2 regions of the Sinorhizobium arboris LMG 14919 genome follow, and region 1 is predicted to be linked to the other one. Evidence: riboswitches for the same ligand, from Rfam matches in the RefSeq annotation. Region 1 holds a riboswitch; the other holds the start of a gene.
The links. A riboswitch is a leader RNA that binds a small molecule or an ion and turns the genes downstream of it on or off. The one in region 1 is predicted to bind glycine.
Positions count from the first base shown of each region.

Region 1 (5,298 bases):
AGACACGAGCTTCCGGTTGCGGTTCGCCGTTTCGCGCAGCTTGTCGAGTGCCTCGCGCTCCGTCATCGGCTCGCCCCAGGCAAGCGGCGTCGCCTGGCGTATGGAGGGCGGCACGGTGTCGTCGATGAGCGCATCGAGGCTCGGATAGCCGACGACCTCCAGCATATCGTCCATTTCGGCCGGCGAGGGGCCGATGTGACGACGATTGGCGAAGTCGTAAGGCTTGTAGTCGGTAAAGGTGAAATCCTTGGGCATGCTCATCAGGCGACGAACTCCTTATAGGCCGCTTCGTCCAGGAGCGCATTGGCGGCATCCGGATCGGAGAGCTTCAGCTTGAAGAACCAGGCCGCGCCCTGGGGATCGCTGTTGACGAGCGACGGATCGTCGACGATCGCCTGGTTGATCTCGACGATTTCGCCATCAAGCGGACAATAGACGTCCGACGCCGCCTTGACGGACTCGACGGTCGCGGCCGAGTCGCCCTTGGAGAAGGTGGCACCCGCCTCCGGCAGCTCCACGAAGACAAGATCGCCAAGCTGGCCGGCGGCATGCTCGGTGATACCGACGGTCGCAACGTCGCCGTCGATCTTGAGCCACTCGTGTTCCTCGGTGAATTTCAGCATACGCAGGTTCTCCTGATCAGCGTTTGTAGGTTTGTTTGATGAAGGGCAGGGCAGCGACGGCGACCGGCAGATACTTGCCACGCACCTCCGCAAACAATCTTGTGCCGCTTTCGGCGTGCTCGGCGTCGACATAGCCCATGGCGACCGGTCCATCGACGCTCGGGCCGAAGCCGCCGGAGGTGACGGTCCCTGCCGGCGTCTTACCCTCCGCGTCGGCAAAAAGCGGGGCACCTCCGCGGACGGGCGCCCGGCCTTCGGGCCTCAGGCCGACACGGCGCCTGGAAACTCCGTCGCTGAATTCGGCGAGGATCCGGTCGGCGCCTGGAAAGCCACCGGCGCGCTCGCCTTGGGGGCGGCGACTTTTCTGGATCGCCCATTCGAGACCCGCCTCGATCGGGCTCGTGCTCGTGTCGATGTCGCTGCCGTAGAGACAAAGGCCCGCTTCCAGGCGGAGCGAGTCGCGTGCGCCGAGCCCGATCGGCAGGACATCCGGATGCTCGAGGAGCCGTTGTGTCACATCCACAGCGGCGTCCGCGGGAATGGATATCTCGAAGCCATCCTCGCCGGTGTAACCGGAGCGGGAGATGATGCAGCTCACGTCGTGGAGGTCGGCCTCAGCGACATCCATGAAGCGCATCGACGCGACGTCTGCCCAAAGCTCGCAGAGAACCGCTCCGGCCCGGGGCCCCTGCAGGGCGATCAGGGCGCGATCGGTCAGCATGGTCACGTCGCAGGCGCTGCCGAGGCCGTCCTCGATATGCGCGAGATCGGCTTCCTTGCAGGCCGCGTTGACAACCAGGAAGAGATGATCGCCGCGATTGACGATCATCAGGTCGTCGAGAATGCCGCCTGCGGCATTCGTGAAGAAGCCATAGCGCTGCCGGCCTTCTGCGAGGCCGAGTACATCCACCGGCACGAGCTTTTCGAGCGCAAGCGCCGCGTCCTCGATCTTTCCGGATTTCGGCCGCACGACAATCTGCCCCATGTGGGACACGTCGAACAGACCAGCCGCTGCCCGGGTGTGCAGGTGCTCCTTCAATACGCCTTCCGGATATTGGACCGGCATGTCGTAACCGGCGAAAGGAACCATGCGGGCACCGAGCGAAAGATGCAGCGCATGCAACGGCGTGTGTTTCAAGGTGGAAACGTCTTCCAAGTCCGGCCTCCAGGTCTGGCGCGTCTTCGCGCCGGCTCACAATACCGGCGTCATGCGCCGACAAATTCGAGCCCCCTCTGTCCCTTTGCCTGAGATTGTTATCCCTTCGGCGAGCGCGAACGCTTCTCTCCAGAGTCCTACCGGCACCTTGCTGGTCCTTTGGCCTGAGAGTTTCCGGGGCGGTTGCTCCTTCGGCACCGGATCGAACCGGTTTCTCCCAACGAGGTTGAATCCAGATAACGGCGAAGGCCGGATTTTGGCAAGGGCATATGTCGCGACCGAACATATTTTTGTCGTCCTGGCTTCATCCTCATCGATCCTGCGGCAAATCGGCCTTTGCAATTTCGTTGGGTAGCGGATAGGGAAGACCGACGAGAGGTGGCAATGACAGGGCGTGAGCGGAAATGGGGAATTGCGATGCGGCTGCTCGCAGCCTTCGCGCTCGTATTTCTGTCCTTTGCCCATAAGCCGGTTCTTGCGAAAAGGACCGGTCCGGCGATTGCCGCCGAATATCTCCTTCCCGACGGCACCTTTGCCGACATCTGCTTCGGCACGGGCGGCGTCGATCGCGACGGCGGCCACGGCAGTTCCTCGTCCTTTGCTCCCGTTTGCGAAGCCTGCCGACTCGCTGCCTGCGTGTTCCTGCCGACGGCGCCGGATGAGAGCGTGCCGGCCGAAACCGGCAGCTGGGCTGCCGGAACGCCGATAGCCGTCGCCGAGGCGGTGCTGCTTCCTTTGCGTCTGCTGCCGCCGTCGCGCGGCCCGCCGGTTCAGCCGTAAATCTCACCGAATCCAATCCTGAATCCATCCGCCGCCAAGCGGCATTGACCATGAACGCCATACCGCTGGCGCATGGTCCGGAGATTACGACATGAACAGAACAAGACTTTCTTTGCTTACTGCAGGGCTTACACTCGCTGCGGCCGGTCTCGCCCATGCGCATGCGTCATTTGAAAAGGACACCGCTCCGGCCGGGACGACCTTCAACGCCACCCTGCAGGTTCCTCACGGCTGCGACGGCAAGGCGACGACCGAAGTGCGGTTGCGGTTGCCGGAGGGTTTCGTTTTTGCCAAACCCCAGCCGAAGCCCGGTTGGGAGCTGGAGATCATCGAGGGCGACTACCGGAGAACCTATGACAATCATGGCACCAAGGTCTCCGCGGGCCCCGTCGAAATCCGGTGGAAAGGCGGTAACCTTCCCGACGAACATTACGACACCTTCGTCGTGCGCGGAAAGCTCGCGGGCTTCGAAAAGAGGACCGTGCTCGCCTTTCCGGCGACGCAGCTTTGCGGCGCGGACGGCAAGGTGGTCTGGGATCAGTTGCCGGCGGAGGGCGAGGACGCCCATTCCCTCGATCGTCCGGCGCCGACGCTCACAGTCACCGTGGCGGCAGGGGGCGATGAAAATGAGGGCCATGACGGCCATGGTCAGCTTGCGGCCCAAGCACTCAAGATAGGCGATCTCGATATCTCGGGCGGAACCGTAAAGGCGATGCTGCCCGGCGCGAAGATCGGCGGCGGCGGCTTCGTCGTCACGAACAACGGCCGCGCCGACGACCGCCTGCTTGCCGTCGAGAGCCCAGCTGCCGGCCGTGTCGAGCTCCATGAAATGACGATGGAGAACGACGTCATGAAAATGCGCAAGCTTGATGACGGCATCGCGGTTCCGGCCGGCAAGACGGTCGAACTGAAGAACGGCGGCCTGCATCTCATGTTCATGGAGGTGAAGAAGCCCTTTGCAGAGGGCGCCACCGTGCCGGTCACACTGACCTTCGAGAAGGCCGGGACGGTCGACTATCTCCTGCCGGTCGGCACCGCGGCAGGCGGCGCTCACTCCGGGCACAGCCATCAATAGCAGCCGGACGGCGATCCTCGACCGTTCAAGTGCCCTGAATGAACCGGTCGAGCATTTCTGTGATCTCGCTCTGCCCTAGGTCCTCGCCGGCAGGTTCCTGCCGGCGATCCTCTCCGCCGTCCTCTCCGTTCGCGTTTTCAAGATAGCGGCGCAGCGTTTCGGCTTGCGTCTGCTGCGGCAGGCGGCGCTCTGCACCGATTATCATAAGGTGCAGCGGCAGCGCGCTTCTTATCTTTGGAGCCGGCGGCGCCCGATCCTGTCGACCGGCGGAAAGAAGGGTGATCGCCTCGTCGACGGTTCCGTCGCCACGCATGCGCGTGGACGGCTTCAAAAGCTCCGCCGCATAGGCCGCCGTCGTCGCGGAGATGGTAACGACCTGGGTCATCCTTCAGTCCTCGGGCACGATAATCCTGTCCTATGGCAGACTTCGCTTTCGACGGGGTGAAATCGGACGGTCGAATTTTAAGAAATTCGTAACGCTAGGGTGCTGCGGCGCTGGGCCTAGCGCAATTTTGTGTACCGTCGGTTGAACGGCATGTACAATCGCAGCCGCAATGGAGAACGGGCGCAACTGATGCGTCGGCAAAAACCTGGTTCATAAAAGTCATATTGAAGAAGTTCACTCACGAAAGGACGTAAGTCTATGCGCGCGATCGTATTGTTGTTAGCGATCTTTGCTCTCAACGCGTGCTCGCAAACGGGGAGGCCAAGCGCCGAACGGTACTATGCGGGGGAGGGGCAATATTATAGCGGTGTCGTGCCCCCGACGCCTTTCTGACGCATGTCGCCCAAGCCCTTAGCGGTTTGAAGAACGACACGCATAAGTCCGAGCCTCTGAAGTGCGGCGCACGAACCGTATCGTCGCGGCGCGCTGCAGGCGCTGTGTCTTATCGAGAGACATCCGAGCACCGCATCCTGTGCGGTCGCCGATGACGCGTCGTCTGAACGCAAACCTCGGCAGACCATTGAGCAACGTGTGATGTCCAGCACTCTACGCTCAAGCCACGGCGAAGGCTCGCAGAAGTAGCAGATCGCGATGTTGGGAATTGATCCGGCGCGAAGGGCAGAATATCAATGGCCGTCAAACTGTTAGGAAAGGTACGGGGACCTTATGCGCAAGATCGTGTTGTTGCTCGCACTCGCAACGCTGGCGGCGTGCTCGCACACCGGGGACCGGGTGGTCGGCGGTGACGGAGATTACTATCAAGGTCTCGTGCCACCGAGGTGATCGTCGCACCCGTGCGGCCGTCCGTTGCGCGCCGGGGCGGGCCCCACAGCAAAATCGGAGGCGCCGCGAATGCGGGGCCTCCGTCGTAGGGAACCGGATCTCCCGCAGCTTGAAGAACATCGGCGGCTACGGTTTCCGCGAACTTCGTTAGCCAGGGCCCTATGCTTAATAGCCTACGCGCAGGCCCCCAGGGCTCGCGGCGCTGAAATTGGGAACGGGATTCGGTCCATACCATTGAGCGTAGGTCGTGTTGTTTCCGCCGGTGCTTGTGCACCCCGACAGGAGGGCAAGCACCAATAGCGCGGTCAGATATTTGAGGGGCATGAATTCTCCGATTCTGCTTCGTCAGACGCGTATAAATTGCGGTATCCTGGTCCGCCAGTCCATCGCTTTCACATTGATTCTTTTGCTTTCTCCTTTCTGGTGGCAATCGGCT
Region 1 is NZ_ATYB01000014.1:1,364,277-1,369,574, forward strand. Features, by position in the region: partial or broken gene gcvP (aminomethyl-transferring glycine dehydrogenase) at 1-261, opposite strand, end outside; gene gcvH (glycine cleavage system protein GcvH) at 261-623, opposite strand; gene gcvT (glycine cleavage system aminomethyltransferase GcvT) at 640-1,779, opposite strand; glycine riboswitch at 1,922-2,009, opposite strand; gene SINAR_RS0117745 (hypothetical protein) at 2,164-2,559, shown strand; gene SINAR_RS0117750 (DUF1775 domain-containing protein) at 2,651-3,634, shown strand; gene SINAR_RS0117755 (hypothetical protein) at 3,660-4,019, opposite strand.

Region 2 (5,298 bases), on a different contig from region 1:
TCCCTCCAAACGGTAAACAGACCGGCGCCGACCACGATCACCGCGCCGGCTAGCATGTTCCACGTCACAGTCTCACCAAAAAAGACCGTCGCAACAGCACCGCTCAAAACGAGGTGGACGTATGTGAGAGGTTGAACCTCAACGGCACTGAGCAGTCCATACGCCTTGATGAGAAAATATTGGCTAAGCGCCCCGCAAACACACAGCGCGGTCATTGCGGGCCAATCGGCCATATGTATAGGTGTCCAGTAGAATGGCCCGACGAACGTTATGGCCACGGCTCCCGGGACCCCTGCATACAAGACGCTTGTCACGGCGGAGTCGTCCCGACTGACCGCGCGGGTGGCGATGGAATACATGGCATATATAAGACTAGCAGCTATAGGAAACAGCAGGCGCATATCGAAATGAGCGTTAACAGGGTTTAGAAGCACTAGAACGCCAAGCAAGCCAATGACCACAGGAATGGCACGACGCCGACCCACCGTTTCGCCGAGTATTGGCACCGACAGTATGGTAACCACCAGAGGTGTTGCTCCAAGTATCGCCTGACTCATGGCCAGCCCAGCAGTCGTGAAGGCGAGGATGACCACAACGATCTGGCTCACCAGGAGAAAACCTCGGAATGTCTGCAGAATTGGACGTTGAGTGAATAAGGCGCCACGCAGCCCTACTGGAGAGGATGCTGCAAGAACCGTCACAAACAGCGCAAACGCCCAAAGTCGCAGCATTGTCACCATGACCGGTGGATACTTCTCACCAAGTAACTTGGAAAAACCATCCCGGGCAGCGAAAAGTGTCACGGCCAACAGGACATAAACATAGCCCGACGCTTTATTGTTCATGGTTGAGCTTACTTGGTTGATTGAGTTGCCTCGTGACCTTCAGGCCCGCGCGCAGCCAGACATTTGATGAGCTTGGCGGCGATATGACCGGGGTGGCATCAGTATCTATGTCCAAAACGGCGATCCTGGCCCCATGCTCCACAAAAGGGTTCAGCTCTGGAGCGGCCAACGCCGCGCTTGCTCATCCGTGCCAATGACATCCAAATCTCCCCCTTTGGTCCGCGCTGGTTGTGGATGCTTCTCGGTCGCGCAGATCCAGGGAACGATTGCTGGCCGAGATCGAGTTTGGCCGTGTCTGCCGGCAAGCAGCCCAGCCGTTTCTCAACAGATGATTTCAAATTTCATGCCAATTGGACGAAGGCGCTAAAGAATGAGCTTCATGCTTCTTTTCAGCTACTTAATCAAACATCCAAACAAGCTGGTTGAACAAGGCTCATGTCGCCAAATCGGCAAAGGCGACAGAATTGTCGGATAGCGATCGAGCTCAGCGAGCGCGAAACGAACCCGCCTACCACTACCGGCTCCCATGCAGCTCGGGTGGCGATACGGCATCCACGAACTTGCTTCCCTTGAGGGGAGATGGCGTCCCGAACGCCTGAAGCACCAGGCGGCCCGATCCAAGGCGACATGGTGCATCGCTGTCTGCGGCGGCGCGAGGGCAAGGCGAAGGTCGAGTACCCGACACCGGAATTGCAGGCGGTCCCCGATGAGTCGCTGGGCGTGCCACTGTTTCAGGAGTCGGCCATGAATGTGGCGATTGTCTGTGGGGGTTCACGGGCGGCGAAGCGGACCAGCTCCGAAATCCATGGCGACCTTCAATCACGGACACGCTTCAAGTACAATCTTGTCTCGCGGATGGTCCGGAACGGCTACTCGCCGGAGTTCGCCAAGAAGACATCCTGCCAGCTGGAAGGCTTCGGTTGAGTTACAGGTTCGTTACGCGTAGCCAACGTGGGTATCGCGGGTTCTATTCCGGTCAAAGAAGGGTAATGAGGCGAGAGGTGAATGCGCGCACCCCCAACGGAACTCATAATGCTGGACAAAAGTGTTTTGAGTAGGTAAAACGCAATTTAGGCAACATCGAGATCAAGAATGCAGACACCACTTCAAGCTCGCATCCTGGAACAGTTGCGCTTGCAGCTAAGCGACGACCTCCAGTGCGGTGATCGCATCAACGAGGCGGAAGTTGCCGATCAGTTGGGTGTGTCACGGACGCCAATTCGCCGGGTCTTGCAAAAGCTGCAGTCCGAAGGTGTACTCGATTTCGAGCCGCGCCGCGGGTTCATTCTCAAAGATCCAGCGTCGCTGCTCAATGGCGACAATCAAACCGACGAGTTGCTCGACGAACGCGTGATGCGCGACATGGCGATTGGCGAGCTCAACACTGTTTTCAGTGAACGCGCCTTGATGCAGCGTTACTCGGTTCCCAATGGCGTTCTCGCTTCAACGCTGCGGCGCCTGACGCGAGATCATCTCGTCGAGCCTTCACCCGGTCGCGGTTGGATTTTTGCCGATGTCAGTCCGCGCGCGATGGAAGACAGCTACCGGTTTCGACAAATCATCGAGCCAGCAGGCATTCTGGCCGATAGCTACAAGGTAGACGCTGCGGCGTTTCGAGATCTTGATGAAGATCATGCCGATGCAATAGAGAATGTCCATCGCATGGATCGCCGGCGGCTGTTCGATCTCGATGCTCGATTTCACAAAGTGGTAGCGCAAGGCGCCCAGACAGCAGAGCTGGTGAGTGCGATCGAGCGCCAAAACAACATTCGCCGAGTCACAGAATATATAGGATTCATCCGGATAGAACGTCTGCGCCAGTCAATGATTGAGCACAGAGGAATAATTGCTGCCCTGCTGGAAGGCAACCGCCAGTTGGCTGCCTCGTTGATGCATATTCACTTGCAGATATCCCGCGACGAAACGTTCGCCCACATGGACCATGATCTCGAGCTCCTGCGAGGAGGCAAGGTTCGGCTTTCCGAGACAGATGAGGCCGAGGACGGTGGAGGGCGCAAGACGCAATAAATAGAGTTTCCGAAAGGGTGTGCGGGAGAGATCGCCAAGCGACGCCGATGGAGCAATTCCCCAGAATCTCTCAGGCAAAAGGACCGCATAGCTGGAAAATCTGGAGAGTGGCAGCAATGCCCACCGAAGGGGATACCGCACCTGCGGGAAGCTCTCAGGTACCAAGGACAGATGGGGAATTGGCCGGGTCAGCGTGACCCTCGTACAACTGTCCTTTGGAGAACAAAATGCCCCACCTCGCAATTATTGGTGCCGGTGTTACCGGAATTACGACGGCCTATTCGCTGCTTAGCCGTGGCTACAAAGTCACGGTCTTCGATCGACACGCGTATCCCGCGATGGAGACGTCATTTGCCAATGGCGGCCAGCTGTCGGCGAGCAATGCGGAGGTGTGGAACCACTGGTCGACCCTCCTCAAAGGCGTGAAATGGATGCTTACGAAAGACGCGCCCCTTCTCATCAATCCAAAACCATCCTGGTCCAAATACTCTTGGCTGGCTGAGTTTGTTACGGCCATCCCCAACTACAAGGCCAATACTGTCAATACCGCGAGACTTGCAATTCAGGCACGCCAGTACATGTTCGATATCGCGATGCGCGAAGGGATCGAATTCGATTTCGAACGCCGAGGCATCCTGCATTTCTATCGCGACGAAAAAAGCTACCGACACGCGAGCGAGGTAAACGCGCTTCTTAAAGCCGCTGGGCTTGATCGCCGATCTGTTACGCCGTCTGAAATCCGGACCATCGAACCGACGCTCACAGGGGACTTCTACGGCGGATTCTACACCCCGTCCGACGCGACAGGCGACATCCATAAATTTACCCGAGGCCTTGCGGATGCGTGCATCCGAAAAGGAGCGAGCTTTCAGCTGGAGGCCAACGTCATAGGCTTTCAACGGCAGCGAATCGGACTGGCGGTCCAATGGAAACCTGTCAACGCGACAGCAGAGATCGCTAGCGGTCAGCCGAATGAGCAGGCGTTCGACGGCCTGGTCATTTGCGCGGGCGTGGCAAGCCGACACTTCGCTGGCATGCTTGGTGACCGCGTCAACATTTATCCGGTGAAAGGATACTCCATCACGATTCATCTGGATGATGAGCGCAGCCAGGAGGGGGCACCCTGGGTCAGCTTGCTCGATGACGCGGCGAAGATCGTCACAAGCCGTCTTGGCAGGGACCGCTTCCGTGTGGCAGGCACGGCGGAAATCAACGGCGTGAACTACGATATCCGCGCTGATCGGATCACACCTCTTGTCCGCTGGACTCGTCACCATTTCCCGCAGGTGAACACGAGCCAGGTAGTCCCTTGGAGCGGTCTGCGCCCCATGATGCCGAACATGCTTCCGCGCGTGGGGAAAGGTCGTCAGCCACACGTCTTCTACAACACAGGTCACGGGCACCTGGGATGGACCTTGTCGTGCGCGACGGCCGAACTGTTGGGAGAGGCGGTCGCCGGCTCTTTGCAGGCTAATTGAGACCGTCGCAAGCAAGAAGGCCGGCGATCGTGCCGGCCTTCTTGCCCTCAGAACTTTGCTGGGTTCGAGAAGCGCCTGACGACGTTTTCGGTGATTCTGGCCACCTCGTTGTCATATTTATTCCAGGCCATCGAGGCCGCCCAAGCGATTGAGCCGGTCGAGAAGACCGCCCCACCTGTGGAAGTCTCGAAGAATGTCATGTCGGACCGAATGAGGTCGCTTTGGGTGCCAGACCAAGTCGGCGTCGGATCTAGGAGATCCTCCGGAGTCATCAGGTAGATATCCGTATGGACACGCGACGAGGCAACGATGAGGGCATTCGGTGGTGTGCCGAGCGCGAAGTCCGCCCTGTCGATCTCGTTGCCCGCGGCGGCGCCGCCGTTCAGACCGAAATCGCCGATGACGTCGCCAGCCACACCTTCGAAAATGAAAGCTGCCCTTGGATCTTTCGCGTGATCCGTTTTGACATATGGCGATGACAGGTCAAAACCCTGGGCGGTCATTCCGACACCGAAGACCTGCTGTGGCGCGCGACCAATTCGCCTCCACAGTCCGCCCAGCTCACCGGTGAACTGATGGTAGTAGTTGCCGGTCCCCGGTTCCCAACCGCGAATGCCGCTCTCTGAACGCCGGCACTCGATCACGCCTGGCAATTTGCTGTTGTAGGTGATCCGCCAGTAGAAGCCGTTCCCGCCCAGATACATGATCCGGCCGCCACGTTCAGAATAGTCTCGGTACGCATCGAGCATGCGGGTGCTCGTGTACTCGGGGTGACTTCCGGTGACAAGGACTTGATAGTCGGCCAGGGCTTCAACTCCATCGGCCTCAAGATCTTCGTCTGTCAGAACGTCGTAGTCCAGGCCGCGATCTTCGAAAAAACCAAGGATATGTGTGTCGGCATTGAACTGCCAGATGTTCGAACCAAGACCGCCAATAAAGCCTTGCAC
Region 2 is NZ_KE386497.1:782,778-788,075, reverse strand. Features, by position in the region: gene SINAR_RS0132780 (DMT family transporter) at 1-845, opposite strand, end outside; partial or broken gene dnaE2 (error-prone DNA polymerase) at 1,455-1,766, shown strand; gene SINAR_RS0132770 (GntR family transcriptional regulator) at 1,938-2,873, shown strand; glycine riboswitch at 2,886-2,969, shown strand; gene SINAR_RS0132765 (D-amino acid dehydrogenase) at 3,101-4,351, shown strand; gene SINAR_RS0132760 (N,N-dimethylformamidase beta subunit family domain-containing protein) at 4,399-5,298, opposite strand, start outside.
Region 2: it holds a riboswitch for glycine, as region 1 does, so the genes downstream of both, SINAR_RS0132765 (D-amino acid dehydrogenase) here and gcvT (glycine cleavage system aminomethyltransferase GcvT) in region 1, are expected to answer to the same signal.